2 regions of the Mesonia sediminis genome follow, and region 2 is predicted to be linked to the other one. Evidence: riboswitches for the same ligand, from Rfam matches in the RefSeq annotation. Region 2 holds a riboswitch; the other holds the start of a gene.
What was found. A riboswitch is a leader RNA that binds a small molecule or an ion and turns the genes downstream of it on or off. The one in region 2 is predicted to bind cobalamin.
Positions count from the first base shown of each region.

Region 1: another riboswitch for cobalamin. It lies ahead of ACFSQ0_RS04875 (ribonucleotide-diphosphate reductase subunit beta); the one in region 2 lies ahead of ACFSQ0_RS06570 (TonB-dependent receptor plug domain-containing protein).

Region 1 covers NZ_JBHULZ010000023.1:362,880-377,957, forward strand. Annotated here, with positions in the region: gene ACFSQ0_RS04820 (peptidoglycan-binding protein LysM) at 1-196, opposite strand, end outside; gene ACFSQ0_RS04825 (TonB-dependent receptor) at 470-2,839, shown strand; gene ACFSQ0_RS04830 (DUF4249 family protein) at 2,842-3,651, shown strand; gene murQ (N-acetylmuramic acid 6-phosphate etherase) at 3,644-4,462, shown strand; gene ACFSQ0_RS04840 (DUF6095 family protein) at 4,466-4,693, shown strand; gene ACFSQ0_RS04845 (DUF6252 family protein) at 4,744-5,328, opposite strand; gene ACFSQ0_RS04850 (MFS transporter) at 5,381-6,697, opposite strand; gene ACFSQ0_RS04855 (ABC-F family ATP-binding cassette domain-containing protein) at 6,867-8,486, opposite strand; gene ACFSQ0_RS04860 (hypothetical protein) at 8,629-10,050, shown strand; gene ACFSQ0_RS04865 (ribonucleoside-diphosphate reductase subunit alpha) at 10,123-11,769, opposite strand; gene ACFSQ0_RS04870 (acyl-CoA thioesterase) at 11,782-12,174, opposite strand; gene ACFSQ0_RS04875 (ribonucleotide-diphosphate reductase subunit beta) at 12,204-13,178, opposite strand; adenosylcobalamin (AdoCbl) riboswitch at 13,267-13,407, opposite strand; gene fsa (fructose-6-phosphate aldolase) at 13,567-14,223, opposite strand; gene ACFSQ0_RS04885 (SDR family oxidoreductase) at 14,252-15,058, opposite strand.
Region 2 covers NZ_JBHULZ010000026.1:192,004-207,081, reverse strand. Annotated here, with positions in the region: gene ACFSQ0_RS06640 (quinone-dependent dihydroorotate dehydrogenase) at 1-102, shown strand, start outside; gene ACFSQ0_RS06635 (LysE family translocator) at 102-716, shown strand; gene ACFSQ0_RS06630 (hydroxymethylglutaryl-CoA lyase) at 780-1,643, shown strand; gene ACFSQ0_RS06625 (tetratricopeptide repeat-containing sensor histidine kinase) at 1,661-3,481, shown strand; gene guaB (IMP dehydrogenase) at 3,742-5,214, shown strand; gene ACFSQ0_RS06615 (DUF3307 domain-containing protein) at 5,378-6,103, opposite strand; gene ACFSQ0_RS06610 (SatD family protein) at 6,100-6,708, opposite strand; gene ACFSQ0_RS06605 (DUF423 domain-containing protein) at 6,861-7,238, shown strand; gene ACFSQ0_RS06600 (acyl-CoA thioesterase) at 7,296-7,841, opposite strand; gene ACFSQ0_RS06595 (6-phosphogluconate dehydrogenase) at 7,856-8,221, opposite strand; gene rmuC (DNA recombination protein RmuC) at 8,242-9,558, opposite strand; gene ACFSQ0_RS06585 (ABC transporter ATP-binding protein) at 9,565-10,347, opposite strand; gene ACFSQ0_RS06580 (iron chelate uptake ABC transporter family permease subunit) at 10,351-11,370, opposite strand; gene ACFSQ0_RS06575 (ABC transporter substrate-binding protein) at 11,375-12,523, opposite strand; cobalamin riboswitch at 12,588-12,793, shown strand; gene ACFSQ0_RS06570 (TonB-dependent receptor plug domain-containing protein) at 12,825-14,654, shown strand; gene ACFSQ0_RS06565 (YncE family protein) at 14,666-15,078, shown strand, end outside.

The sequences.
Region 1 (15,078 bases), on a different contig from region 2:
CTTTAAAGCCTAAATAACCCTTTCCTAAAATGGGATAATTTATTTTTCTTTGGGCTAATAATTCTTGGGAAGATTTTACTGTGTAATAATCTGGAAGATTATCGGTTGAGGCCACTAAGCGGATTGCCTCTTTTTTTGTTGAAAAACTTAAAAATAACACAGCACCCAAAACAGCTACCGTGGTTAATTTTATCATCTTTTTCTTCAAATCTTAAAGTTTCAGAAGGACTTTTACTATCTATGTAAACCATAAACCGCCTTCTATTTTTGCCGTGCAAAGATACAACAAATTTACTGATAAGTCGTATAGATCAATTTAATATTTAATACGAATTTAACATATTGATTATCAGTGTTTTGACATTTTTTATGATTTACTACAAGCCTATTTCTTACTAAAAATTCCTTATCTTTATCTAAGTATTAACGCTTGTTTTAGCTTAAAACGAAGTATATTTACGCTAAAAAATTGAAAGTCCTCCTACCACTACTACTACTCTTTTTTCATTTTAATAGTTTTGCCCAGAACAACCAAAAGAATTATCAAATTTCAGGTAAGATCATTGCCACTTCCACACAAGAACCAATTTTGGGCGTAAATATAAGGCCCGAAAATACATCTAAAGGCGATGTAACCGATTTTGACGGAAAGTTTTCCTTTAGCCTTCCCGAAGGAAATTATAAATTAGAAATTTCTTGCTTAGGGTTCGAAACAAAATATCTAGATATAAACTTAAATCAATCGATTAATCTAAATATAGAGTTAAAAGAGAACACTCAAGAATTAGGAGAAATTGTTATTACCCAAGATGTTCGTCAATCAAAATTAGAACAAGCTCAAATGAGCGTAAACAGTTTACAAGCAAAAGACCTAGAGTCTATTCCTGTGGTATTGGGTGAAAAAGATTTTTTAAAGTCCTTAATTTTACTTCCAGGGGTTAGTAATACAGGAGAAGGCGCGGGCGGTTTTAATGTTCGCGGCGGTGCTGCCGATCAGAACTTAGTACTTCTTGATGGTGCCACACTTTACAATGACTCTCACCTTTTCGGATTTTTTTCTGTACTACAACCCGATGCCATCCAAAGCCTTACATTATATAAAGGTGGGATTCCATCAAAATTCGGGAATCGTGTTTCGTCTATTTTAAACATTGAACAAAAAGAAGGTAATTTCAAAACATTACAAACCGAGGGGAGTTTAGGATTGGTTAGCAGCAAAATACTTATTAATGGCCCCATAAAAAAAGACAAAACCAGTTTTTTAATTGGAGGTAGAAGTTCTTATGCGCACTTGTTTTTAAAACTTGCCGATAATCCAAATAGTGCTTATTTTTATGATATCAATGCGCAATTAACCCATATTTTTAATACTCGACATCAACTTTCAATAAGCTCTTACTTTGGCAGAGATGTATTTAATATAAATAATTCTTTTAAAAATATTTTTGGTAATTCTGTTATAAGCTTAAACCTTTTATCTACGTGGAGCGATGCTTTCAAAGGCAATCTGAGAACCTATTTCTCTGATTATGTTTACGATTTAAATTTAGATGTGATTGGCTTTAATTATAAAAATGGTATTACAGAATTTGGCTTGGGTTACGATTTAACCCATCGACTTAATGAAAACATTAGCTTAGAATATGGTTTGCAAAGTAATTATTATCGTTTTAATCCAGGTTTTTTGGAGGCCTCTAGGCCAGATGCTGGCTTTAACACCACAGATTTAGTCAACAAATACGCTTGGCAAAATGCCATTTATCTATCAAGCAAACAAAAAATCGGTAAAAAACTTACTTTAGAATATGGAGCTAGACTAAATACTTTTCACCGATTAGGTCAAGATCAAGTGGCTTTATACGCTAATAGCAATCCGCTTCTATTTAATGAAGACTTTGGAATATATGAAGAGGCTCCAATAGAAGCTTACCAAAAACAGAAAAGAAACGAAATTGTAAAAAGTTTTTTTCATTTAGAACCAAGATTTTCGGCTAATTATCGCCTAAGCGAATCAGAGTCGATTAAGGCAAGTTACCAGCGCATCAACCAGCACCTTCATCTTATAAGTAATAACGATGCTCCTACTCCACTCGATATATGGGCCCCTAGTGGTAGATACCTTAAACCACAAAAAAGTGATCAATGGGCGGTAGGTTATGTAAAACTTTGGGATAATTATAGTTTAGAGACTGAGTTATTTTATAAACAAGTTAAAAATAGAGTCGATTATATAGACGGCGCAAATTTAATTATTAACGACCAGATTGAACGCGTAATTTTGCCTGGCGAAGCACGTAGCTACGGTTGGGAATTGCTTTTCAAAAAAACCAAAGGTAAATGGCAAGGTTGGGTAGCCTACACTTTATCAAAATCTGAGCAGAGAACACCAGGAAGAACACCTACAGAGACCGGCGTAAATAATGGTAAATGGTACAACACAGGTTGGGATAAAACACACGATCTGTCATTAGTTGCTAATTACAACCACAATGAACGCTGGAAATTCAATGCAAGCTTTGTATACCAAACTGGCCGACCTACTACCTACCCAACAGGAAAATATGAATATTTAGGTTTATTGGTACCTAATTACGATACCCGAAATGCTAACAGGTTACCCGATTTTCATCATCTCGATTTTTCGGCTACCTTAACTCCTAAAAAAAACAGAGATAGAGCTTTTAAAAGTTCTTGGGTCTTTAGCATTTATAACATTTACGGAAGAAAAAATGCAGCTAACATTAGCTTTAGAGAAAATGAAGACTCTGGGCGTAATGAGGCCGTTCAACTATCTATATTCGGTATAGTTCCGGCTATAGCCTATCAATTTAAATTTTAATTATGAGCCTAAAAAACATATTACTAATCGCATTACCTTTATTATTTATCTCTTGTGAAGATGTAGTTGATTTAGAATTGCCTAAAGCAAAACAAGAACTAGTTATAGAAGCTAATGCTATACAATACGCCAATAAAGCAAGCGGTACTTTACGTGTTAAATTAAGCTTGACAAATAATTTTTATGATGAGTTAACAATTCCTGTAAATAATGCCGATATAATACTGCAAGTAAACAACTCTGCTCAAAAAGTGCCTTTTAAAAATGATGGCCTTTACTCCCTACCCATTTCCTTTTATGAAAATACAGAGTATGAGCTTACTGTAAACTATAAGGAACAAACTTATTCGGCTCGTACAAAGCTCTTTAAAACTGTACCGATTGATTCCATTCAACTTACCGAAAGAAGCTTTTCAGACGATAATAGTGCACTCAATGCTTTTTTCACAGATCCTGATACTGCAGGAGATTGCTATTTATTTCTCACTTCGGCTACCAACCAACTCAATGAGGTTAGCGTTACAGATGATGAGCTTTTTAATGGTAATACCACTGCCGTATTTTATAGCGAAGAATTGAAACCTAAAGACACCGTCACCTTCAAAATTCAAGGAATAAGTCAAGATTATAAACGTTTTTTAAATATTTTATTACAACAGTCTAATTCAGGAGCGGGCGACAACCCCTTTTCTTCGCCTCCTTCAAAAATAAATGGTAATTTTGTTAACCAAGATAATCCAGAGAAAAGAGCTTTAGGCTTTTTTTCTATTTCACAAGAATATGAATTAGATTTTATCATCCCAAATGAATGAATTTGAAAAAATAACCGAATCGACTAGTTTATACGATAATTTAGAACAAATGCCGCTAGCAGATATTTTAAAAAATATTAACCGGGAAGATCAAAAAGTAGCTCTAGCAGTTAAACAAGAATTAGAATCTATCGAGCATCTTGCCCTGCAAATTAGTAAACAATTACAAGCGGGTGGCCGTTTGTTTTATATAGGTGCTGGCACCAGCGGTAGGCTAGGTATTTTAGACGCTAGTGAATGTCCGCCCACATTTGGTGTACCTGCTCAACTTGTTATAGGTATCATTGCCGGTGGTGATCAAGCTATAAGAAATGCTGTAGAGGGAGCCGAAGATGATACACAACAGGCGGCTAAAGATCTTCAAAAATTTAATATTATCCCCCAAGATATCGTAGTTGGTATTGCCGCTTCAGGGACAACTCCTTATGTAGTTGGCGGACTTGAATTTTGTAATGAAAATAAAATTAAAACGGGAGCAATAAGCTGTAATCCCAACAGCCCGATTAGTAAAATAGCCAATTTTCCTATTACCGTTAAAGTTGGTCCCGAATTTTTAACGGGAAGCTCAAGAATGAAAGCTGGAACCGCCCAAAAAATGGTTTTAAATATGTTAACCACCAGTGTTATGATTCAAATGGGAAGAGTTCAAGGAAATAAGATGGTAGATATGCAATTAAGCAATACCAAGTTAAAACAGCGTGCTATAAAAATGATTTGTGATGCAACCAATGTTTCTCCAACAAAAGCCGCTGAAGTTTTAGAAAAATTCAAAAATGTGCGCCAAGCAATTGAAGTAATTCAAAAAAAATAGTTTATGACAAAAAGAACCAATAAAACCACTTTAATGCGCGGCGTACGCTATTTAGCCATTGCATTACCCTTAGCCTTTATAGGACCTTCGGTTATTTACTCTGCCTTTAATAATCAAGAAAACGATCTTTACATACCTATTCTCATTCTAGGTATTTTGGCTTGCGCCGGATCTGTATTTTTGATGTTTAGAGGAATTCTCACCATGGTAAAAGCGCTTTTTGATGAATAGCGAGACATCTAAAAAAGCGCTTTTATAATTTTTAAAATAGCTTTAAAAATTTAGTGAACCTCTAACAAGGGCATATCAAATTTCCCTTTAGTTATACTAATCATAGCTGGAATTGTGTTGTCATCACCCAATCTTTCTGCATCAAACTCAAAAGTTCCTTTAATTCTTTCATTGGCTCGATCAACTTCTGTTATGGTCAAAGTGCCACCAATCATTTCGCCTGTCAACCAACCTTGAGCTTCAGTTGCAAGATCTGAGATTGTATATGCTCCCATACCAACCCCGGGAGTATTTAATTCACCCATCACATTTAGCGGATAGGAGCCTGGAATAATACCTTTATCATCTTCAATGGTCATATTAATTGTTTTGATGTTCGAAGAGACATCCTTTGCGCCTTGAATTACAGTGGTTTGACCTCCTGGAAAGAATCGAGAAGGTGACCACATAGCTGCAGCAGCTTCTGCGACAAACGGAACCCCATCTATCTCTGCTGAAAGGCTTCCAAAATTTGAGTTGTTTGGTGGATTCAATTTACCGAATTCTCCCTCTAAAGGTTCAGTTTCACAAGAAGAAAAACCTAAACAAAGTGTTACAATAAATAAAGATTTTAAAAGTAGGTTTATTTTTTTCATTAAGTTGAGTTTTATGGTAAAACAAACATAAATAAAATTTCTTAATATTTTGTTATTTTCTAGGAACTCTTGTTAGCAGTATTATCCCTAAAATAAAGAATAGAATTAAAAATAATATCGCCGAGCGTATGCTACCGGTTACTTGAGCTACAAAACCGTAAGAAAGCATACCAATAACAATTCCTATCTTTTCGGAAACATCATAAAAACTAAAGTAAGACGCAGTATCTTTTGCTTTTTCTGGGATAAATTTAGAATAAGTACTTCTTGAAAGCGATTGAATACCCCCCATTACCAATCCCACACATGCAGCGGCAACGTAAAATTGCTGCGGTGTATTAATAAAATAAGCATAAACGCATATTGCAACCCAAATAAAGTTTATACCCATTAAAACCTGTATATTTCCGTATTTGCGGGAAAGCCTACTGGTAAAGAGCGCTCCTAAAACAGCGACTAATTGAATAAGTAAAATGCTAATAATTAGTCCTACGGTAGCATCTTGCCCACCCCAGTCTAATTCTTCTATTCCAAAATAAGTAGCAATTAACATAATGGTTTGCACCGCCATGCTATAAAGGAAAAACGCATAAAGATAACGGCGCAAGCTAAGGTTTTGCTTAATTTTTACCGCAATTAATTTTAACTCTCTAAATCCGTTTAAAAAAACATCTTTCTTTCGGGTGTATGCTTTTTTATTGCCTTGTGGCAAGTACAAATAAGTATACTGGCTAAAGCCGATCCACCAGACACCAGTTAAGATAAAAGACAGGCGTGTTGGAAAATCCTTGCTTTCAAAACCCCATAATTCGTAAAACATTATGAGTACTAAACAAATGATTAAGAGAATAACACTACCAATATATCCCATGGCATATCCTTTAGCACTTACTTGATCTTGTTGTTCAGGAAAGGCAATATCTGGAAGATAGGAATTGTAAAAAACTATACTACCCCAAAACCCGATTAGGGCTAAATAATAGCAAAATAAACCAAACCATAGTATTTCTAGATTAAACCAAAACAAGCCAATACACGAGAAGGCGCCTAGATAATTAAAAAAACGCATAAAACGTTTTTTATTGCCGAGATAATCGGCTATACCGCTAAGCAACGGACTTAAAATGGATATGGTTAAAAAAGCTAATGCAGTTACATAGCTTATAAGGGTATCATTATTCCAAGTAAAACCAAGAAAATCAATTTGATCATTTAGAATGTTTCCTTGCTCGTCTTTTACCAAAGTAAGGGCCCCATAAAATATAGGGAAAATGGCCGATGAGATTACCAAGCTGTAAACAGAGTTTGCCCAATCATAAAATGCCCAAGCTCGCAATAATTTTTTATGTCCTTTAGGGAAGTGTTTCATAGCGCTAAATTGAATTGCCTAAAATAAAAAAATCCTTTCTTTATTTAACAAGAAAGGATTTTTATTGTGCAAGGGGTAGCAGCGGCATCCTTTTTGGCCTTTCTTGCCAAAAAGATATAGCGGATGACCCGACCCGCTGGTAGCTAATTACCAGCGGGTTGCACCCTATTTATTTTTGATACAATTTATTGCGTTGCTCTTTAATTTTTGCATCACTCATATATTCATCAAATGTTAAGTAACGATCTATTACCCCATTTGGTGTTAACTCTACTACCCTATTGGCAACTGTTTGAGCAAATTCGTGATCATGAGTCGTGAATAAAATCGTGCCTTTAAAGTTCTTTAATGAATTATTAAAAGCGGTAATCGATTCTAGATCTAAGTGGTTGGTTGGCTCATCTAGCATCAAGACATTGGCTCTCATCATCATCATTCGGCTTAACATACAGCGCACTTTTTCTCCTCCTGACAAAACATTTGAGGTTTTTAAAGCTTCTTCGCCACTAAATAACATTTTACCTAAAAATCCGCGAATAAAAACTTCTTCTCGCTCCTCCTCTGTCTTAGCGTACTGTCTCAACCAATCTACTAATGACAATTCATTTTCGAAAAACGAAGCATTGTCTAAAGGCAAATAAGATTGTAAGGTGGTGATACCCCATTCATACTTTCCGCTAACGGCCTCGCGATTACCATTTATAATTTCATAAAACGCCGTAGTTGCTCTAGAGTCTCGTGAAAAAACTACAACTTTGTCTCCTTTGCTTAGATTAAGATTAATATTTTTAAACAGTGTTTCTCCATCTATAGAAGCCTCTAGATTCTCAATATTTAAAATTTGATCTCCTGCTTCGCGTTCACGCTCAAATATAATAGCAGGATAGCGACGACTTGAAGGTTTAATTTCTTCTATGTTTAATTTTTCAATCATCTTTTTACGCGAAGTAGCTTGTTTTGATTTGGCTACATTGGCGCTAAAACGTTGAATGAATTCTTGTAATTCCTTTTTCTTTTCTTCGGCTTTTTTATTTTGCTGGGCGCGTTGTCTAGCTGCCAGTTGTGACGATTCATACCAGAAAGAATAGTTACCGCTATAATGGTTTATCTTTCCAAAATCAATATCAGAAATATGGGTACAAACCGCATCTAAAAAGTGCCTATCGTGGGATACTACTATAACTGTATTATCATAATTGGCTAAAAAATGCTCTAACCAAGAAATGGTTTCATAATCCAAATCATTGGTAGGCTCATCCATAATTAATACATCTGGATTCCCAAATAGAGCTTGCGCCAAAAGTACACGTACTTTTTGTTTACCATCTAGATCTTTCATTAAGGTATAATGCAAATCGGCTGGTATACCTAAATTTGAAAGTAGCGCGGCCGCATTGCTTTCTGCATTCCAGCCATCCATCTCTTCAAATGCTACTTGAAGTTCACCTATTCGTTCTGCATTCTCATCGGTATAGTCTGCATAAAGCGCATCTATCTCAGATTTAATATCAAACAAAGGTTTGTTTCCTCGTAAAACTGTTTCTAAAACCGAGTATTCATCAAACAAATTATGATTTTGTTCTAAAACAGACATTCTCTTACCTGGTTCTAAGTGAACATGGCCCGAGGTAGGTTCTGTTTTTCCAGAAAGTATTTTTAAAAAAGTAGATTTTCCCGCTCCATTTGCGCCAATGATTCCGTAACAGTTTCCTTGGGTAAAAGCGGTATTCACTTCATCGAATAATACACGCTTACCAAACTGAACCGATAGATTAGATACTGATAACATAATGATTGTAAAATTTTTGCAAAAGTAGGTAAATAAAGCTAGGAAAAGAAAAATTAACTTTTAAGTTTTGTATTTAACGTCAGCTTAACAAAGCACTTTTAACGAAGACATTATATTTGAAGGCTGAGTTAGTATGTAAATTATGGGGCATTATTTTTATCGCATTTTGTTAGTGGCTATATTAGTTGCTAGTTGTCAAGACAATACAAAAACAAATGAGATTACGGGTAGTTTTTTGGGTGGTGAAATTGTAAACCCGAATCAAGATTTTCTGACCCTTGAGCGCGAAGGAGAGCTTATTGATACAATCTTTCTAGATAAGAGAAATCGCTTTAAGTATGTTTTTAAGGATAATGATTTAGGCCTATTTACCATTCGGCATCAGCCTGAAAGTCAAATTTTATTTGTTGAAGAAAATGATAGCATCTTACTTAGATTAAATACCCTTGAGTTTGATGAGTCTTTGATGTACTCGGGCAAAGGAGCTGAAAAGAATAATTTATTGATGGAAATGTTCTTGCAAAATGAACAAAATAATGATCTTATTTTATCTTACTATAAAATTAGTCCGCAAGAATTTTTAAAAAAAACAGATTCTATACACCAAGAACGCTTAGCTAAATTGAATACGCTAAATGAGGTTCATGAGTTCTCTGATGCTTTTCTCAATATTGCAAAAAAAGGAATTGATTATGAATATTATGATTTGCGTGAACGCTACGCATTTTTAATAAATAAATACTTCACAGAATTTAGAAAAAAAATACCTCAAGACTTCTTTGATTACAGAAAACAGGTGAACTTTAATGATGAAGATTTAACGAGTCATTACATTTACCAACGATTTCTTGATAATTATTTAAAAAACAGATCTTTAGAATATTGTATTACGCACAACTTAGGGAGACCTTGTTTTAGTTTAAGTAATGTAGAAAATTTAGAGAGAAGACTTAAGCTTGCCGATTCGCTTTTTAAGAATGACAATTTAAGGAAACACTTTATTAAAAAATTTGCGAAAAACCAGATTATATTTTCTGAAAATGACAAGCAAATAAGTGGCACGCTTAGCTTGGTTGAAACCTTAGGATTTTCTGATGATTTAATCAATCAGCTCAAGGCACTGGGTAAGGTTCATCGCTCTTTTTTCATCGGTGAAAACATAAAAGACAAAGAACTTGTTACGCCTAAAAATCAAAACAAAAGCTACCAAGAAATTGTAAAAAGAAATAGTATTATATTTTACTGGTCCGTTTATTCTTCAAACCATCATAAGGAATTACATCATAGAATAAATGAGCTAAGAAATAAGTATCCTGAAATTGATTTTATAGGAGTTAATATAGACGCAACTGAGCCAAAAATTTGGAAAAAAACCTTGAGTAACTTTGATTACAATCAAGATTTTGAATACCAAATCAAAGAACTAAAGTGCGATAAAAGCTTATACAATAACTACCTTAATAAAATACTATTTGTGAATAAAAAGGGTGAAATTGTAAGAGGTGACATTCAGATAAGTGATCCGGATTTTGAAAATTATGTTTTAGAATTTTTAAACCTATAATTTTATTTGAAAAAATTAACGAACCCCAAACGTGAAGGTCTTTAGAATCTCCCGTTTAAGGTTCGCTTTGTTTTACCCCTCACAACTAGCACAATTCACAAGATTACCTACAAATTCTTTAGAAACACTTTGGCTTCTTTGGTAATACAAGGTTTTAACACCTAATTTCCAGGCCTCAATAATCAATTTATTTACTTCTTTAATAGGTAAGCTCGCTGGAATGTTAATATTTAAACTTTGGGCTTGATCAATAAACTTTTGCCGAATTGAGGCTTGCTGTATAATTTCTAACTGACTAATTTCTTTAAAGGTTTTAAAAACAGCTTTCTCGTGTGTAGTTAATTTGTTTAGATGTTGCACGCTGCCGTGGTTTAACATTATGCTCCTCCACACGTCTTCATTATCAATACCTTTTTTTGCTAGTAATGTCTTTAAATAGCGGTTTTTACGCATAAAGTTTCCTTTTGATAAACCAGCTTTATAATAATTACTGCTATAAGGTTCTATACCTGGAGAAACCTGTCCTAAAATGGCCGATGAGGAAGTAGTTGGGGCAATTGCCAATAAAGTTGTATTGCGCAATCCGTAACCTTTTAGTAGTTCTGGTTCTCCAAAAAAAGCAGCCAACTTTTGTGAAGCTGCTTTGGCTTGCTTGCTAATATGCTCAAAAATTTTGTAATTCATTTGCTTAGCCTCTAAGCTTTCAAAAGCGATATTGTTTTTTTGTAAATAAGAATGCCAACCCATTGCTCCTAAGCCTAACGCACGGTGCCTCTTAGCGAAATTGTGAGCAGCCTTTAGGTAATAGTTCTCTTTAGTTTTTGCTATAAATTCTTCTAAAACAGCATCTAAAAAAAATACAGCTAATTCTATGGTATTTGTATTTTTCCACTCATCATAACATTCTAAATTTAAAGAGGAAAGGCAACAGATAAAAGATTCTTCAGGCGTACTAGGTAGCATAATTTCAGAGCATAGATTACTAGCATTTATTGAATAGTTTTTATCTTTATATACCTGAGGCTTGCTTCTATTTACGTTATCTGTAAAAAAGAGATATGGCAAACCTTTTTGCTGTCTAGACGCTAACACCTTAGCCCATATTTCTCTTTTTTGCATATCTCCGTCAATCATTTCTTGCATCCAATAATCGGGAACACAAACGCCATAAAATAAATTTTGCAGTGGATTACCGATATCTTTTATTTGCAAAAATTCGAGAATATCGGGGTGGTCTACGTCTAGATACGCCGCAAAGGCTCCTCTTCTTACCCCACCTTGCGAAATGGTATCCATGGCCGTATCAAATAGCTTCATAAAAGAAACAGCACCACTACTTCTTCCATTATCAGTTACAGTGCTACCTCTACCTCGAAGTGAACCAAAATAACCAGAAGTACCACCTCCTATTTTAGTTTGCATAATCACTTCTCCCAATTTATGGGTAATCCCTTCAATATTATCTGGTATATGCACATTAAAACAAGAAATAGGCAAACCACGCTCAGTACCCATATTGGCCCAAATTGGGGAGCTCAGACTCATCCAGCCCTTCTCTATTATGTTGATAAATTCTTCTTTTAATTCAGGTTTTTGTAATCGATTGGACGCAGCTGAAGCTACACGTTCTATAGCACCAGATACCGTTTCTCCTTTTAGTAAATAGCCTCTATTTAATATTTGCTCACTTTCCTTGTTAAGCCACCATATATTGTTCATGTTTTTAATCATTTAATCCAGTATAGGAGTTGGTTTTTTATTTTCATCTATGGCCACTAAAGTAAACAGGCCTTCTATTGATTTTTTTCGTGTGTTTTCTTCATACATCTCTTCTTGATAGATGGTAACGTTTACTTTTATACTCGTTCGGCCCACGCGAACAACTTCCCCGATAAGCTCAATAATAGTATCGGCAGGAATAGGTTCTTTAAAATCTATTTGACTAGAAGAAATGGTCACCATTTTTTTTCGACTAAATCGCGTAGCGGTTATAAAAGCAACTTCATCCATCAAATGCATGGCAGTACCTCCAAAAAGCGTATCATAATGATTGGTAGTATTAGGAAAAACTACTTTAAACAGTTGCGTTCTTGATTTACAAATGCGTTCTTTTAAATTTTTCATCTATTTTTCTTTACGGATTTGAGTATTGTTTAAAATAAATCTAATGCGCTAATGCTCTTATCGTGCTTGGTATAATCTACCGGTCGCTTTGCAAAGAAATCATCTAATGAATTTGCAAATATCTCTTCTTCAAACCATTGCATGGGGAGATATTCTTGTGCGGTAATATTAAAAATGGGGTTTATTCCTATTTTTTTAAGGCTATCGTCTGTCCTAAATTTCATGAAATTTAGTAAATCTGATTGGTTTAAATGCGCTACTGCACCTTCTGCAAAAATCCAGTCGAGAATTTCTGCTTCGACTTCAATAGATTTTTTAACAATAACAGTAATTTCTTGTTTGGTTTCTTCCGTAAAGAAATCGGGAAACTCTTCTTTGATCTTGTTGATAATAAATATTCCCGCATTGGCATGAATTTGTTCGTCTATAGAAGTCCATGCGATGATATTACTCACATTTTTCATTAAGCCTCTAAATCGTGTAAAAGAGAGAATGATTGCGAACTGACTAAATAAGGAAACATTTTCTATTAAAATGGCAAATAAGATTAAGGAGAAAAGGTATTTCTTATTGTCATTTTCTTGTGTAAATTGAAGTGCCTGAGATAGATATTCAAACCGTTTTTTGATAACAGGAACATCCATTAGCTCTTCAAAGGCTTGATTATAGCCTAAAACCGACAACAAACGCGAGTAGGCTTCTGAATGTCTAAATTCACATTCGGCAAAAGTACTCCCCAAGCCATTAAATTCTGGTTTGGGTAAATGATGATACAAATCTCCCCAAAATGATTTTACCGCCACTTCAATTTGAGCAATGGCCAGTAAACTCTTTTTTAAAACTTGTTTTTCATTTAAGGTAAGTTGAGCCTGAAAGTCTTGTACGTCTGCGGTGAAATCTACCTCGTTGTGCACCCAAAACGATTTGTTAATCGCCTCTGTAAATTCTATTACTTCTGGGTATTCAAATGGTTTGTAATTTACTCTTTTGTCAAAAATGCTCATTGTGTATATTTATTTTAAGTGAAACAAAAACACAAAAAACAAAATATACGTTATCTGCTTTAGGCTGAATTACCTTGAAACAAAAGACAACGGAATTTGCTTTTTATGCGAAAACAAATCCTCTTTGAAGAAGTTAGGTAATCTGACTTGACAGGTTTAATCCTGCTTACAGTTGCGCAACAGTTCGTGATTTTCACACGATTCCCCTAATGTACTTGAGTTAAAAAAACTTCGCTCTTCTTCAATTTAGATGCCCAAAAGTAAACAAGATATCTCAGCTTGGCTAAAAAACTTTTTAACCGGTGTTAATAAGTTTTTTAAATGATTATAGTGCAAAAAAAAAATCAGCCAAAATTTGACTGATTTTTTATTCGCTTTTGAAAAAATTTTACTGGTTACCTTTTTTGTAATCTGCCAAAAACTTTTCTAATCCAATATCGGTTAAGGGGTGTTTAAGGAGTCCTTCTATAGAAGAAAGCGGTCCTGTCATAACATCGGCACCAATTTTTGCACAATCAATAACGTGCATAGTATGCCTTACCGATGCTGCTAGAATTTCGGTTTCAAATGCGTAGTTATCATATATTTGTCTTATTTCGGCTATCAAATTGAGTCCGTCTGTTGAGATATCATCTAATCTGCCTATAAACGGCGAAACATAGGTTGCACCTGCTTTTGCGGCAAGTAACGCTTGACCAGCCGAAAAAACAAGCGTACAATTGGTTTTAATTCCTTTTTGACTAAAATAACGTATAGCCTTAATGCCGTCTTTAATCATAGGAACTTTCACCACAATTTGATCATGTAATGCGGCTAGTTCTTCCCCCTCTTTAATTATATTATCATAGTCCGTAGCAATAACTTCTGCGCTTACATCTCCTGTTACAATTTCACAGATAGCTTGGTAATGCTTTTTAATGTTATCTTCTCCTGTAATACCTTCTTTAGCCATTAAAGAAGGATTGGTAGTAACCCCATCAAGAACGCCTAAGTCCTGAGCTTCTTTTATTTGATCTAAGTTTGCTGTGTCTATAAAAAATTTCATGCTGTGTTGTTTTTAAATTTTTACAAATTTACATTTTATAATGTTTCATCAACATTTTTTCATACCATTTGTCTGGTAAAATATGTTTGAGAGCAATGCTAAATTTCTGCAGCCAATCTCCTACCTTATAGTGTATCGTAGGATTCTTTTCTTGCATAACAGCATAAACCTTTTTCGCCATAAGGATGGGGTCTTGACCTTTATCTACGTGTTCGTCCATCAAGGCTAAGGTTTCCTTATACTTTTTTTCATAGGGCGAGCCAGCAATTACTGGCGCGTGGTATCTGCCTGCAGCAATATTGGTAGCAAAATCACCTGGTGCAATATTGGTCATTTTAATATTAAAAGTTTTTAGCTCCATACGGTAGGCCTCGGTAGTCAGTTCAAGCGCTCCCTTTGTGGCTGAATAAATCCCCCGAAAGGGTAAACCCATATATCCTGCAATTGAGGTTATGTTGATAATAAAACCACTTTGTTTAGAACGCATATGCGGTAAAACGGCTTTAATCACCTGTAAAGCTCCAAAATAATTAGTATCGAATACTTTTTTTATCTCGTGATCTGGTGTTTCTTCTAAAGGACCCGTAATTCCCATTCCTGCATTATTAATCAAATAATCTATTTGACCCTCTTTTTTGATTAGCTCTTGAACTGCTAATGCTATACTTTCTGGTTGGGTAACATCGAGTTTTAAAAATTTAATGCCATCGATTTCATTTTCTTTAGGATTACGACTCGTTCCGTAAACGAGGTAACCTTTCTCCACCAGAAACATACCTATAGATTTTCCTATTCCTGAAGACGCTCCTGTAATCAATACAACTTGCTTGCTCATATTTAAAATAATAGAGCGCA
Region 2 (15,078 bases):
TTAGAAGCCGGAGCCAGTTTGGTTCAACTTTATACCGGTTTTATTTATGAGGGGCCGCGTTTGATTAAAGAAATAAACCAAAAACTAAGCGCTAAAAAATAATGATTGAAACCCTGCTGTCATTTTGCGCGGTAGTTTTTTTACTGGCACTTTCACCAGGGCCCGATAATATTTTTGTACTCACACAAAGCTTGGTTTATGGCCGTAAATATGGTATTGCTACTGTTTTAGGATTAATGATAGGGTGCTTAGTGCATACTAGTCTAGTAGCTTTTGGTTTGGCCGGGCTACTAAAGAAGTATCCACAAGCCTTGTTTATGGTAAAAGTTTTTGGAGCAGCCTATCTGCTTTATCTAGCCTATAAAATTTATCAGCATAATGCACCTATTCGGCTAAACGAAAAAAAAGTGGGCTTTAAGTCAACAGCGGCACTTTTTAAACAAGGTTTCATAATGAATATTTTAAACCCTAAAGTGGCGTTGTTTTTTTTGGCGTTACTTCCTCAATTTTTGTTTAGTGAAAAGATGACTTTTATCTTGCAAATTTATATACTGGGGTTGCTTTTTATTGTTGTTTCTTTTTTAGTTTTTTCATCTTTTGCATTCCTTGCGGCCGCTATTTCAAGGCGAATTAATCAAAATAACAGAACTTTTATATACCTTAATTACCTTCAAATAGCAGTATTTGTAGGAATAGCCCTATTTTTGTTTGTCTGATTTTTCTTTATGGATTTGTAGCATAAGTTATTTATTTTAAACAGAACGTGTATCTTTGGGCGTATGAAAGAAATTAAGCTTATTGAGTGTCCTAGAGATGCCATGCAAGGCATTAAATCGTTTATTCCTACAAGTCAAAAAATTGACTATTTGCAAGCATTGCTTCGCTGTGGTTTTGATACTTTAGATTTTGGTAGTTTTGTTTCACCCAAAGCCATTCCACAAATGCGAGATACGGCAGAAGTACTCGCCGGACTTGATTTGAGTAAGACGAAAACAAAACTATTGGCCATTGTTGCCAACTTGCGTGGTGCGCAAGATGCCGTTCAACATCAAGAGATAGACTATTTGGGCTATCCTTTCTCTATATCAGAGAATTTTCAAATGCGTAATACGCATAAAACCATAGAAGAATCTGTTGAGCTTTTGCAGGAAATAATTAACCTGGCAGATCAACATAATAAAAAAGTAGTGGCTTATCTTTCTATGGGTTTTGGAAACCCATACGGGGACCCGTGGAATGTTGAAATTGTTGCAGAATGGACCGAAAAGCTAGCCCAGATGGGTGTAGAGATTTTATCATTATCCGATACAGTTGGCACTTCTAATTCAGAAACTATTTCTTATCTCTTTTCTAATTTAATTCCGGCTTATCCTAATATCGAATTTGGAGCTCACCTGCATACCACCCCAGAGGCTTGGCATAATAAAGTAGATGCCGCATTTAAAGCGGGGTGTAAACGCTTTGATGGTGCTATTCAAGGTTTTGGAGGCTGCCCAATGGCCAAGGATAAATTAACGGGAAATATGCCAACAGAAAAAATGTTGAGCTATTTTAATCAACAAAAGACCGAGTTTAATGTTAAGATGACGAGCTTTGAATCGGCATATAATATGGCTACTCAAATTTTTAAAACCTATCATTAAAGCTAAACTTCTGGCTAATGAAAAACTACAGTGTACGGCTTACTCTATTTTTTTTTGCGCTATTTATATCTGCAAAAGGTATAAGTCAGATTCAAGATTCTAGTAGTTTTTATTTAAACGAAGCAAAAAAAATCTATAAAAACGACTTATATAAATCAGCTTCTTTAATCCAGAAAGCCGAAACATTTTTAGAACGTTTCCCTAATGATAGTTTAAAGGGACTTGCCTGCAAAGTTAGAGGCTCTATAAGTTATATTCGAGGAGACTATGCAGAGTCGTTGAAATATAACCAACAGGCACTCTATATTTTTCAAAAAACTGATGATAAGCAAAATCAGGCGCTAGCTTATAATGGTTTGGGTTTGGTACAGCAGGCTTTGGGAAGGCATCAACAGGCGGTAGATTATTTTAACCAGGCTCGAGATGTTCAAATCAAAGAGAATCCAGCGTTTTCTTTAAATGCAGGAATGTCTTATTTTTATTTAGGCGATTATAAAAAGGCGAGGGAACTTTATCTAGAAACAAAAAGCAATTTAACCAATCCTAATAATCATATTTACCTAAATACACTGAATAGGTTGGCAGAATTAGATTATGTTGAAGGTAAATTAAACCTAGCAGAAACAAAGTATCTTCAAGTACTTAATAACCCATCGGTAACCAATTATGAACGCATTTTTGTACTTCACGGTCTAGCCGAAGTGTACGCCAAGCAAAATAAAATAGATCTTGCTATTGGTACAGCAGAGCAAGCCAAAAGAGAATCAAGCGCCTTGCAAGCAACTTGGGATTTGAAACGCAATACCAAATTATTGGCTAAATTATATCAGAAAACAAAGAATTTGCCAAAAGCCTTAGAAAACTTGACGCTTCATTCACAATTGAGCGATTCGCTCTATAACAAAGAACAAGCACAAATTGTTGGTTTGTTAGAGCTAGATTTAAAAGAAAAAGAGAACCAATTACTACAAGAAAAAAATAAGGCATCTCAAAATCAAATAAAATCGAGAAATAGTTTATTAATCATTGGTGGCCTATTCTTACTGTTGACTTTGTTTTTTATGTTTAAATACAGAAAAATTGGTAAGCAAAGAGCACGGCTTATTACTGAATTGAATCGAAAAAATAAACATTTAAAAGAAATAGATGAGAATAAAAATGTCCTATTCTCAATTGTTTCACATGATATACGTTCACCCATTGCTGCCATGACGCAGTTAATGGATGATACCGTGTTAAGCAGCCTGAGCTATAATGAGAAGGAAGAGGCATTTAAAGAAATACGCTTACAGCTTACTCAAACTTCTCGTATGCTAAATAATTTACTGGTTTGGGCCAATAGTCAGATTAATGGCCAGATAAAAAGCACATTTGAGCCCCTGGATATTCAGAAAGAGATGACAGATGTTTTAAGTGTTTATAAAATTCCTGCAAAATATAAAGAGGTTCATTTAATTCATAATTGTATAGAACAAAAGTCAATTGTAAAAATACAAGTGGCTCAACTTCATGTAATCTTGCATAATATTTTAACAAACGCACTTAAGTATACAAATAAGAAAGGCCGTATTATTATTAATTATGATACTAGCGACAAAGACAAGATCACCCTATCGATATTGAATGAAGGTGAGGAAATGCATCAAGATTTAATTGATTCTATTCAAAACATCAATCATTTAGAGCCTGTTAATGTTAAACCTAGCGCGAATAGCTTTGGTTTAGGATTAAAATTGGTTAAAAAATACGTTCTAGAAAATAACGGAAGTTTAGAAATAATACCCCATAGCTTTACTGGAACAGAAATAAAACTAACTTTTAGTTTAGAAATAAATTAAATTTTTAAAGTTGGTATGAAGCATAGTGTATTTACTATTCTTAAAGACTATTCTATAATTTTCTTTAATTAAATACCGTAAAAAAAAGCCTATTTCTTATTCATTAATATCGTACTTAAATAATAATAAATCAATAGGGCTAGTGTAAAATTAATTTCAGTTTATTCAGGTTGCTGATATTTATTCAGAAAAAAAAAGACATGATTCATTATAAGTAAGCATAATAACGTATTTTTGCATGCAATTAAACTCTAATTGCGATGACTGCACACAACAACAAAATAGTAGGCGAAGGATTAACTTATGATGACGTATTGTTGATACCCGCTTACTCAGAAGTTCTTCCGCGCGAAGTAAGTACCCAATCAAATTTTTCTAAAAATATTCAGGTAAATGTACCTATCGCTTCCGCTGCGATGGATACCGTAACCGAGTCACAAATGGCCATAGCCATGGCTCGTGAAGGCGGTATTGGTGTATTGCATAAAAATATGACCATTGAGCAGCAAGCACTAAAAGTTAGAAAGGTAAAACGCGCAGAAAGCGGAATGATTATAGACCCCGTAACTTTACCACTTTGGGCTACCGTTCGCGATGCAAAAAATCAAATGCGTGAGCATAGTATTGGTGGTATTCCTATAGTGAATGAGGCTAACGAACTTATAGGAATAGTTACCAACCGAGATTTAAGATTCGAGAAAAACCTTGATCGTCCCATAAAGGAGGTGATGACTAGTGAAAATCTAGTAACAGTTGCAGAGGGTACTTCGCTAGAGGATGCCGAGGAAATATTACAACAAAATAAAATAGAAAAATTACCTGTAGTAAATCAGCAAAATAAATTAGCTGGCTTAATCACCTTTAGAGATATCACAAAATTAACCCAAAAACCAATTGCCAATAAAGATAAATACGGGAGGTTACGTGTTGCAGCTGCCATAGGGGTTACACCCGATGCTGTAGATCGTGCAGAAGCTTTGGTAAATGCCGGTGTAGATGCGGTAATTATTGACACGGCCCACGGACATACAAAAGGAGTGGTTGAGGTTTTAAAACAAGTAAAGTCCAAATTCCCTAATTTAGACGTTGTAGTAGGAAATATTGCAACCGCTAGTGCTGCTAAATATTTGGTAGAGGCTGGTGCAGACGGAATTAAGGTAGGTATCGGACCCGGATCTATTTGTACAACTCGAGTTGTAGCAGGAGTAGGTTTTCCACAATTTTCAGCAGTTTTAGAAGTAGCACAAGCCATTAAAGGGTCTGGTATACCGGTAATTGCAGATGGCGGGATACGTTATACAGGGGATATCCCTAAGGCTATTGCAGCAGGAGCAGACTGCGTTATGCTAGGTTCACTTTTAGCCGGTACAAAAGAATCACCAGGAGAAACAATTATTTATGAAGGAAGAAAATATAAATCTTACCGCGGCATGGGCTCTGTAGAAGCCATGCAAAAAGGATCAAAAGATAGATATTTTCAAGATGTTGAAGACGATATAAAAAAATTAGTACCAGAAGGCATTGTAGGTAGAGTACCTTATAAAGGTGAGTTGGTTGAAAGTATGAACCAATTTATTGGAGGTCTTCGCGCAGGTATGGGATATTGTGGTGCAAAAAATATTAACACCTTAAAAGAAGAAGGTAAATTTGTAAAAATCACATCGGCCGGTGTTTTTGAAAGTCATCCGCATGATGTGACCATAACCAAAGAAGCGCCAAACTATTCGCGCTAATCAATATTTACAGAAAGACAATAACCCTAGTTTTTAAATACTGGGGTTTTTTTTGGGTATTCCTGTTTTACTTTAAAACAGGCCGGGCTTTCACTACTCGCTTTGTTTTTTCTTAAAAACAAGAGCTCAAACATGCCGTTCAATCCCTAATACAAAATTACTTTTAAAGTTGAAAAGCTAAAAAATTGCATAGGAGGCCCATTAGTATAGCTATCCCGTAGCTTAATAAAGTGCCTATAAGTATATATTCAGTTAATTTACGGTCTTTAGCTTTCGTAAGATCACTAAATCTGAAAATTGATTTTGCCGCAAGCAAAAACCCTATGCCTTCCCAGTGTTGCGTAATAACAAACAAAAAGACCAAAATCCTTTCGAGCATACCAATATATAAACCGGCTTTATGTAAGCTTTCATCTTTTTTTACCTCCGTTTTAGGTGTGTAATAGGCCAATGCCGTTTTAATGGCAAATGCACACGGGAAACTAAGAAAAAATAGGCCCGTACCATATAACCATAGCACATCAGGCAAAATAAAATCTTCCCAATTAAAAATATCATGTTGATATCCGTAAAGTAATGAAACTAGAAATATAGACACAAAATGTAATGCTTGATCGGTAAAAAACCAAAAGCGCCGATTGTGTTTTTTCTGTAGATATAATTTTAATAGGTCGATTAACCCATGGCTTAAAACCACTAGTAAAATCACATACCAATAACGCCAATGTGCCAGGAAAAGTAAAGACAAACCAGTATGTACCGCCAGGTGCAGATAAAATTTACCCGATTTTATTTTTTTCTTTTCCTTGCTGGCTACCCAGGCATCAGGTTGTAGTAAAAAATCACCTAAAAGATGAGCCAGTAATAATTTTATAAATAGTAAAATCATAGGTTTAAAGCCTTTACTTTTTCTTTAAATAAAGTATCAAATTCTTTTAGAACGCCCCAATGTGAACGCTTAATACGCTCGCTCACTGTATTTTGCTTTATGCCTATTTTCTTGCCCAATTGCTCTTGGTTTAAATCAGGATAAGTGTAAAGAAGGCTCACGATCTCGGCCGTGTTTTTTGTCCATTGTGATACGGGTATTTCGCAAAGTTTAAAACCTATATTAATTTCTGCATCAAATTTTTCGTTTCCCGTGCGAATTGCAAGATTTTGTTTAGAATTTTTAATCTTGTCGAGTAATCTACCAGAACGCAAATAAGCACTTCCTTGTCGGGTTAGCAAGCTATCGCCTTGAAAAGTAATTTCGCCTACTCCTATAGCAATGCGAGTTTGAATTTGACCTATCTCAATTAAGTGTGCTTTTATCTGCAGCGCTATTGCAAAACTATTTTCGGGTTGATCTAATTCAATTTGAAAACTATCTCCGCCAAACAACTCATAGGTTAAATTTAAACGAGTAAATATAGAACTGAGACCGGCTATAAAAAGCTGAGGGTCTTTTAGATCCTGAGAATTTATAATATCGCCTGTTAGTATGGCTACCATAGTTTAAATTTTTATATTCAAATATCGTTAAATTTATTGATATTTATAATTATCATATTTAAATACGATATCTTAAGAATTAGAGCTATACATCAGAAATCTAAAAATACCGTAATTTATAATAAAAAAAGAATAGCTTTGTTTAAAAAAATATGCAGGATATTGTAATTAGTTTTGCTGCCATTATGGGTGGTATAGCAGTACTATTGGGAGCTTTTGGAGCTCATATACTTCAACGTAAACTAAATGTAGACCAGCTTCGTAGTTTAGAAACGGCAATTCGGTATCAAATGTTTCACGCACTAGCACTACTATGGTGCGGTACCAGTTTGTCGTGGGAAGATCGATTTAGTATCGCTCTGGTTTGTTGTTTCGCAGTAGGTATTCTACTTTTTTCAGGAAGTATTTATGGTTTAATATACTTGGGGTATAAACAGAAGCCTAAAAAATTTTTAGGTCCAATTACCCCTTTAGGAGGATTGTTTCTAATAGTAGGGTGGGTTTTGTTGGGATTAGAATATCTTTTATAAGTTCTAACCCAATTAAAAACGGCACTATAAGCCTTTAATAATGGTTACAACCTTTGTTTAAAGTGCTATTTGAACCTTTTCTTCTTTCAATAATTCTAAGTAAGGAGTACTAGAAAAGTGCTGTTCACTAAAGCTTTCTTTATGTTCAGATTTTGTTTTTCGGCGCTGTACTGCGCGCGCAAAACGGCGCAAATCGTTTTCAGTATTTAATCTTAATCCAGGAACTTCAACGCTTTGACCAGCTTCATCTTTAGCTACCATAGTAAAGTAGGATGAATTGCAATGTTTTTTCTGTTGGGTTTTAATATTTTCAGCTTCAACGCGAATACCAATAACCATTGAACTTCTACCTACGTAATTAATAGAAGCACGCATGGTGACCAACTCACCAATTTCAATTGGGTTTAGAAAATTTACCTTATCTACACTTGCCGTCACGCAGTATGCCTCGCTGTGCTTTGAGGCACAAGCAAACGCAATTTGGTCTAATAAATTTAAAATATAGCCTCCATGTATTTTGTTATTAAAATTGGAGTGAGAAGGGAGCATAAGTTCTGAAAAGGTAACTTGAGACTCTTTAATTGTTTTATATCTTGTTTGCATATTTAGTTACTGAATTAACGTCTAAAATGGGGGGAAGATGAGCGTTCAACTTTAGTTACAAAATATTTGGTATCTCCCCAAAATACAAAAGTACCAAATCTTTCTATATAGGTGAGTTTTACATATTCTCCTTGGTAATCTTTAAGTTGTTGAATTACTTCTGTATTTTGATCTAAAACCGAAAACTGAAATATCTGAGCTCCGCTTATGCCTTGACTTATTTCACCTTCCCAAGTTTTTATGATCACTCCACGATTACTGAATTTTATGAGTTCACCCGCTCGTGTACCTTCGCTATAAGGCACAAAATAAATAAAAGCATAGTAGGCTACAGCTAAAACACTAATAACTAAAAGTACAATACTTAATGTTTTCTTCATAAGTTTGAATTTAACGAAAGTTACTGTTTTTCTAATTGTTTATTGGCTTTGGCCCCTAATTTTTTAAGTTTTTCGACCTTTGAAATCAAATTACCTTTTCCTGTTAATTTTTTCATCCCTCGATCGTAAGTTCTTTGTACTGTAGTTATCTGTTGGCCTAATTTATCTAACTCTTCAATTAGTAAATGAAACGAGTCATATAAGGCTCCCGCCCGGGTAGCTATTTCAATTGCGTTTTGTTGCTGCTTTTCGTTTTGCCACATACTATCAATAGTTCTCAGTACAGCTAATAGAGTAGTAGGCGTAACAAGAATGATATTTTTATCAAAGGCTTGACTGTATAGTTGCGGATTTTCTTGACTCGCCAAAGCAAATGCGGCTTCTATAGGGATAAACAATAAAACAAAATCTGGACTTTGTTCTGGGTATAGCTTTTGGTAATTTTTACCGCTTAAGCTTGAAATGTGTTTTTCAACAGACAGCAGGTGTTGTTTAAGTGCAGCTTTTTTTTCAGATTCTTCTTGAGTATTGCAATAGGTTTCATAGGCGGTAAGCGAAACTTTTGAGTCAACTACCATTTTCTTTTCCCCTGGTAAAGCAATTATCACATCGGGGAAGTAGCGCTTGCCGTCATCTGTGGTAAAATGCTGCTGCACGAAATATTCACTGTTTTTTTGCAAGCCGCTTCGCTCTAATACTCGTTCTAAAATCATTTCTCCCCAATTACCTTGCATTTTAGAATTCCCTTTAAGGGCTTGCGTTAGATTTGTAGCCTCTTCGCTTATCCTTATATTTTGCTGATTTAAAAACTGCAGTTGCTTTTCTAGCGCAGTATATTGTTTGGCCGCATTTAGATTACTTTGGTCAACTTTACTCTCAAAGCTCTTGATTTTTTCTTGTAGTGGGTTGAGCAATTGATTGATTTGATCATGATTTTGTTTGGTAAACTTTTCAGATTTTTGCTCTAGAATTTTTTGCGCTAAGTTTTCAAAATCGGTTTTAAATTTTGCTTGTAAATCAGTTAGTTCTGTTTTTTGAGTATTTAATTTTTGCTGTAAACTTTGCTCCATAAAAAGACTCTGGCGCAGGTCTGATTTGGTTTCAAATAATTCCTTCTCAGCCTTCTTGCAATCGGCCTGCAGATCAATAATTTGCTCTTCATATTTGTCTATTCTGTTCTTGTAATTGATCTCTTGATTTTCAAGTTGGGTTTGGTGTTGTTTCACCAAATTTTTTATTTGCCTTTTACTGATTTGATTATACAGTATGAATAGAATTAAAGCACCTAAAAAAAATCCGCTTAAAGCGAAAATGATAATAATAATTTCATTACTCATAGTACATTATTTAATGATAGCATCCTTAATTTTAAAGCTTTTACTGTTCTTGTCAAAATAAATAAGTTCTGAAGGGAACATTTGATTTAAAATATTGCTCTCTATAACTTGATGGGTTTCGTATTGTTTGACGTTGGCTTGATGTACCAGAATAATTTTATCGCACAATTGTAGGGCTAGATCAATCTCATGCGAGGCAAATACAATTGCTTTATTGGTTTTTTTACTTAAAAAACGCAACGTTTTTAAAACAAATACCTTATGATATAAATCAAGATGGGAGGTAGGTTCGTCTAAAATAATGAGCGGCGTGTCTTGAGCAATCGCCCGGGCAAGCATAGCCTTTTGCAGTTGGCCATCGCTTAAATTAGAACACGAAGCACGCTTTTTATGGGCTATGTCGAGCAAATTAAGCGCTTCAATAACTTTTTTTTTGTCTCGGTTTGTAAGGATCCCTAACCAGTTGGTATAGGGCTGTCTTCCTAAAGCCACTAGTTCTTGAACACTCAGATGGGTTGAAAAATCGGTTTTGGTTAATACAATGGCAATTTTCTTAGCTATTTCTAGAGCAGATAATTGGCAAACAGGGGTATTATTAATACTTACCTTTCCTGATTGAGGAGATAAGTTTCCAGACAGCGTTTTTAGTAGAGTAGATTTCCCCGCTCCGTTTTTACCGATAATAGCTACTAGCTCACCTTTGTTGATGTTTAAATCATCTACTTGTGCGATACATTCTTGGTGGTAGCCAATACTAAGGTTTGTTGTGTGTAAAATCGGCTTGCTCATAACTTAAAAACTCATTTTCTTTTTTCGTACCAATAGCCATATTACTACAGGAGCTCCAAAAAGCGAAGTTACTGCATTAATGGGTAAGGTAAATTGAAAACTGGGCATTTGTGCTATTAAGTCACTTATTAGCATTAGCAAACTTCCTAGAATTATACAGGCAGGAAATAAAAATGCGTGATTACTTTGTTTTATGATAAGTCTTGCGAGATGGGGTACTGCCAAGCCAATAAATGCAATGGGCCCGGCAAATGCAGTGATTGAACCTGCTAAAATACTTGTTGCTAAAATAACTAAAATCCTATTTTTTTTAATCTGTGTACCCACACTTTGAGCATAGGCTTCGCCCAATAATAAGGCGTTTAATGGTTTAATGGTAAGTAAGGAAAGCGATAGTCCTATGAACCAACTAGAAGCAAGCCAAATTACCTCTTCCCAGGTTAAATCTCCTAAACTTCCAAATGACCAAAAAATATATTGTTGCAGTTTTTCGGCGTCGCTAAAATAAGAAAGAATACTAACCGCCGCTGCAGTAAAACTCGCAAACATAAGACCAATTATTAAAATAGCCATGGTATCTCGTACCCGCCTGGCTACTACTAATACAGCCAATAAAACCAAAAAGCTTCCTAAACTACTCGCAATGATAATACTCGTGTTGTTAAATAAATTTATGGTTAATAAACCACCCAGAAATTGGCTTCCCAATATAACCAAAGCTACTCCCAAGCTGGCGCCACTGCTTAATCCCAATACATAAGGCCCGGCCAGTGGATTTCTAAATAGGGTTTGCATCAACAATCCGCTTAAAGCTAGACCAGATCCTACTAAAATTGCTGTAATTGCCTTTGGAAGGCGATAAGAAAGTACGATGTATTTCTCGACAGAATCTTCGGCTTGAAAGGAAAGAATTTTGAGTACCTCTTCAAAAGGAATAGCGGCTGAACCAAAACTAATGTTGATCAGGAAGAAAATTATGACGAGTAGAATACCCAAAAAAAGCAAGCGTTTAGGTTTTTGCACAATATTATGGATTTAAAGGCTTAAAAAATGTAAGGTCATAATCGACCAAATTGGGATGAAATATTTTAATCAAATCTTTTAATATTAAATCGGGTCGGTTGGGGCCCAGTTCATAAAACAGCACTCCACCTGTTTCTCCAGTGGTTAAAGCAATACTGTATACTTCTTTATTCTGATACGCGCTAAACTGACTGTAATGTTGATTGCTTTCAATCAAAGCATTGTAGCTTGTAAAACTACCTGGGGAAATCCAAATATCGGCTTCTTGTGCCTTTGCCAAAACTTCTTCTAGCGCCAGAGAAAGGCTTCCGTTTCCTGTGGTTTTTTTATAAACGTAATTGGCGTTAGCGTCTTGAATTAGTTGTGCCTGCCAAGAGTCTCCCGCGGGGGCATACCAAACATCTTTATATAAACTACCGCTAATGACTAAAGGTTTTGAAAGAGCTTTTTTAGCTATTTTCTTGGCATTAAGGTAATTTGATTCAATACGGTTAAAAATAGAATCGGCTTGTTGCTCTTGATTTAATAAAACGCCAAAAAACTTAATCCATTCGGCTTTACCAAGAGGGGTTTCTTCTACCCAGTCTCCGTTATAAATAACAGGGATCCCATTGCGTTCTAAAGTACTGTATGATTTATTGTTGGCATTGATAGCCGAAGCCACAACCGCGTCTGGTTGTGATGCTAATACTAGCTCTGTATTTAACTGATTTTTATTTCCTACTTCTAAAACTTCGCCTCTTTTTATTTTTTCACGTACAGTATGTGAAGAAATATAATTTAAGTTAGGAAAAGCGATGAGCTTGTCTAATTGTTTTAAAGATTCTAGTGCCGGAATATGAGTAGTAGAAGTAACAATTAACCGATTTAAAGAACGTGGTACGAAAGCATCATAGGTTACACTATCTGGAATCTTGGTTTTATTTTTGGCTATAGCATAAATAAAAACTTTTTGAGCTTTTGGCCAAGGTTGACTAACAGATAGTAAAGTGTAATCATCGTATTTGTTTACCGCAAAACCATTGGCATATTTTAATTTTAAAGCTTCGTTATTATTTTGAAGCGGTGGGGCATGAGTAGCTGAAGCGGAAGTTTGTTTTTTACAACTTAATAAGCTTGTAAGAATTAAAACACAAAAAAAGAATTGACGCATAGTTTGAACTTTATGCAAAAGTAATATTATTTCATTTTAACCACACCTCGGTGTAAAAAATGTTTATATTTGCCCAAATTTTGGTTAAAATCGAGATGTCAATCCGATTTTATTAAAAGGGAATTCCGTTAGAATCGGAAGCTGTTCCCGCAACTGTAAGCTTAGTTTTATAACGCTTTGTAAATATTTCTTCAATACCACTGTCTTTATGATGGGAAGGTTTTTTACAAAGACGCAAGCCAGGAGACCTGCCAGAAGTAATTTTTTAAATCAATTTGCTCGGGATAAGCAAGTATAGGTTATGAGGCAATTTTTATTTTTAATATTACTTTTATTTTTTGGTCATACTGTTCACGCGCAAAAGCGAGAATTGCTCGATTCTGTTGTGCTTAAAGCAAGCAATATTAGAACCCAATCTGTAGGCCAAAATATTGTCGAAATCAAAAGTAGTGAGATAAAGAAATACCGACCACAACTCACAGATGTTCTGAATTTTGAAACGCCTATTTTTTTTAAAGAGAATGGCCTAGGTATGGTTTCTTCACCTAGTTTTCGAGGTACAACGGCGCAGCAAACAGCGGTTTTATGGAATGGTATAAACGTAAATTCTACCTTTTTGGGGCAGGTGGACTTTAATACTCTTTCGGCACATGGATATTCCGATATTTTGGTTCGATCTGGTGGTGGTTCGGCGCAACTAGGCTCGGGTGCAATTGGAGGAAGTATCTTACTGCAGAATCAACTTGATTTTGAAAAAGGCCATCAACTCTCCTTAAACTCTTCCTTAGGTAGTTTTGCCACTTTTAACCAAAGTTTAGATTATCAATGGTCTAACCAAAAAATTAGTGCTCAAGTGGGCGGTAATTACGTGCAATCTGAAAATGATTATCCGTTTTTTAATTCTAATGCCAAAAATGAAAATGCAGCTTTTAATCATTTAAATTTTTATTTCAATGCTTCTGTAAAGCTTAATAATTTTCATAAACTTACTTTTTATTCAACTGCATTTAATGGCGAACGACATTTCCCTATTTTAGAATCCACTCAAATCCGAACCAAATATCAGGATGAGAATTATAAAAGCCAACTTGCTTGGGAATATGTAAAAGGTAAATGGAGTGCCAAAGCGCGCAGTGCCTACCTACAAGAAAAGTATACCTATTTTCAAAACATAGAGCGGCCAAATTTAAAAGATCACGGCACCGCCAAATCTTTAGTGAGTATACTTCAAACTGGTTTTAAACCGAATAAAAACTTGTATACAGAGGTTCGTTTAAATTTACGCAAAGATTGGGCAGAAGGTACAGCTATTACTACTGCTTCGCGCGATATTAGTAAGGCTTATTTTTTTCTTAAACAAAATCTTTCAAAAAATTTGATCTATCAAGCTCAAGTAAGCTTGCAGCACACAAAAGATTTTGATATGCCCGTACTTTATCAAATAGGATCTCAATACCAATTGAAAAGAAATCATAGTATAAAAGCTAGTTTTTCAAAAAATTACCGCATACCTACTTTTAACGATTTATTTTGGCCCGGTGCTGGTAATTTAGATTTGAAACCAGAGACCTCAAGACAATTTGAAGCGAGTTATAGTTTTAAACACAAAAGATGGCAATTCGGTTTAACCGGATATAACATTAAAATCAGCGATATGATAAGGTGGTTGCCAGCCGAAGCTGGGGTGTGGAAACCTTTAAATACAAATAAGGTGCGCACGAGAGGGATTGAAGGAAACGCAGCCTATAAAACTACCTTTAAAAAATTTGAATTTCTAATAAAAAGTATCTATGCCTTTACCGAAGCTACTAATTTAGAAACAGGGAATACGCTTATTTATGTTCCTAAGCATAAGTTGACCGTTAAATTAGACCTAATTTATAAAAACTGGAATTTCATTGCTCAAACAATTTATACTGGTAAAGTATATACCCAAACCAATAATAGCCAAGAAACAGCCCTTAAAGCTTATCCTGTTGCCCAGGCCAGTTTGAGTTATAACTCATCAAATACTCTAAATTGGGAGTTAGGGGCACGGGTGCGTAACCTTAGCAATGAAAATTATTTTGTGGTTAATTATAAGCCAATGCCAGGAAGAAATTTTGAAATTTTTTTTAATCTAATTTTATAATTACAAATCTTATGAAACATTTTTTTAAATCTTGGATACTGCTAGTTGCAGTAAGTTTAACTATTATTTCTTGTAATAACGACGACGATAACTCGGGTCTATCTACCCCGCAAGGTAAGTACGACTTGGGCTATATTATTTCAAACGAAGGTAATTTTGGGTCGCCAACTGCTAGTTTAAGTTTTTTAAGTGCCGATTTTGCTACCTTAGAAAATGGTATTTATGCCAACGCCAATAATGGGAATCCTTTAGGTGATGTACTCAATCATTTTACGACTAATGAAGACTTAGCATTTTTAGTACTTAACAATAGCAATAAAATAGAGGTGGTTAACCGATTTACTTTTGAAAAAGTAGCCACGATAAGTGAAGAAATTGAATTACCAAGATTTGCTGCGGCAGATGATAATGTATTGTATATAAG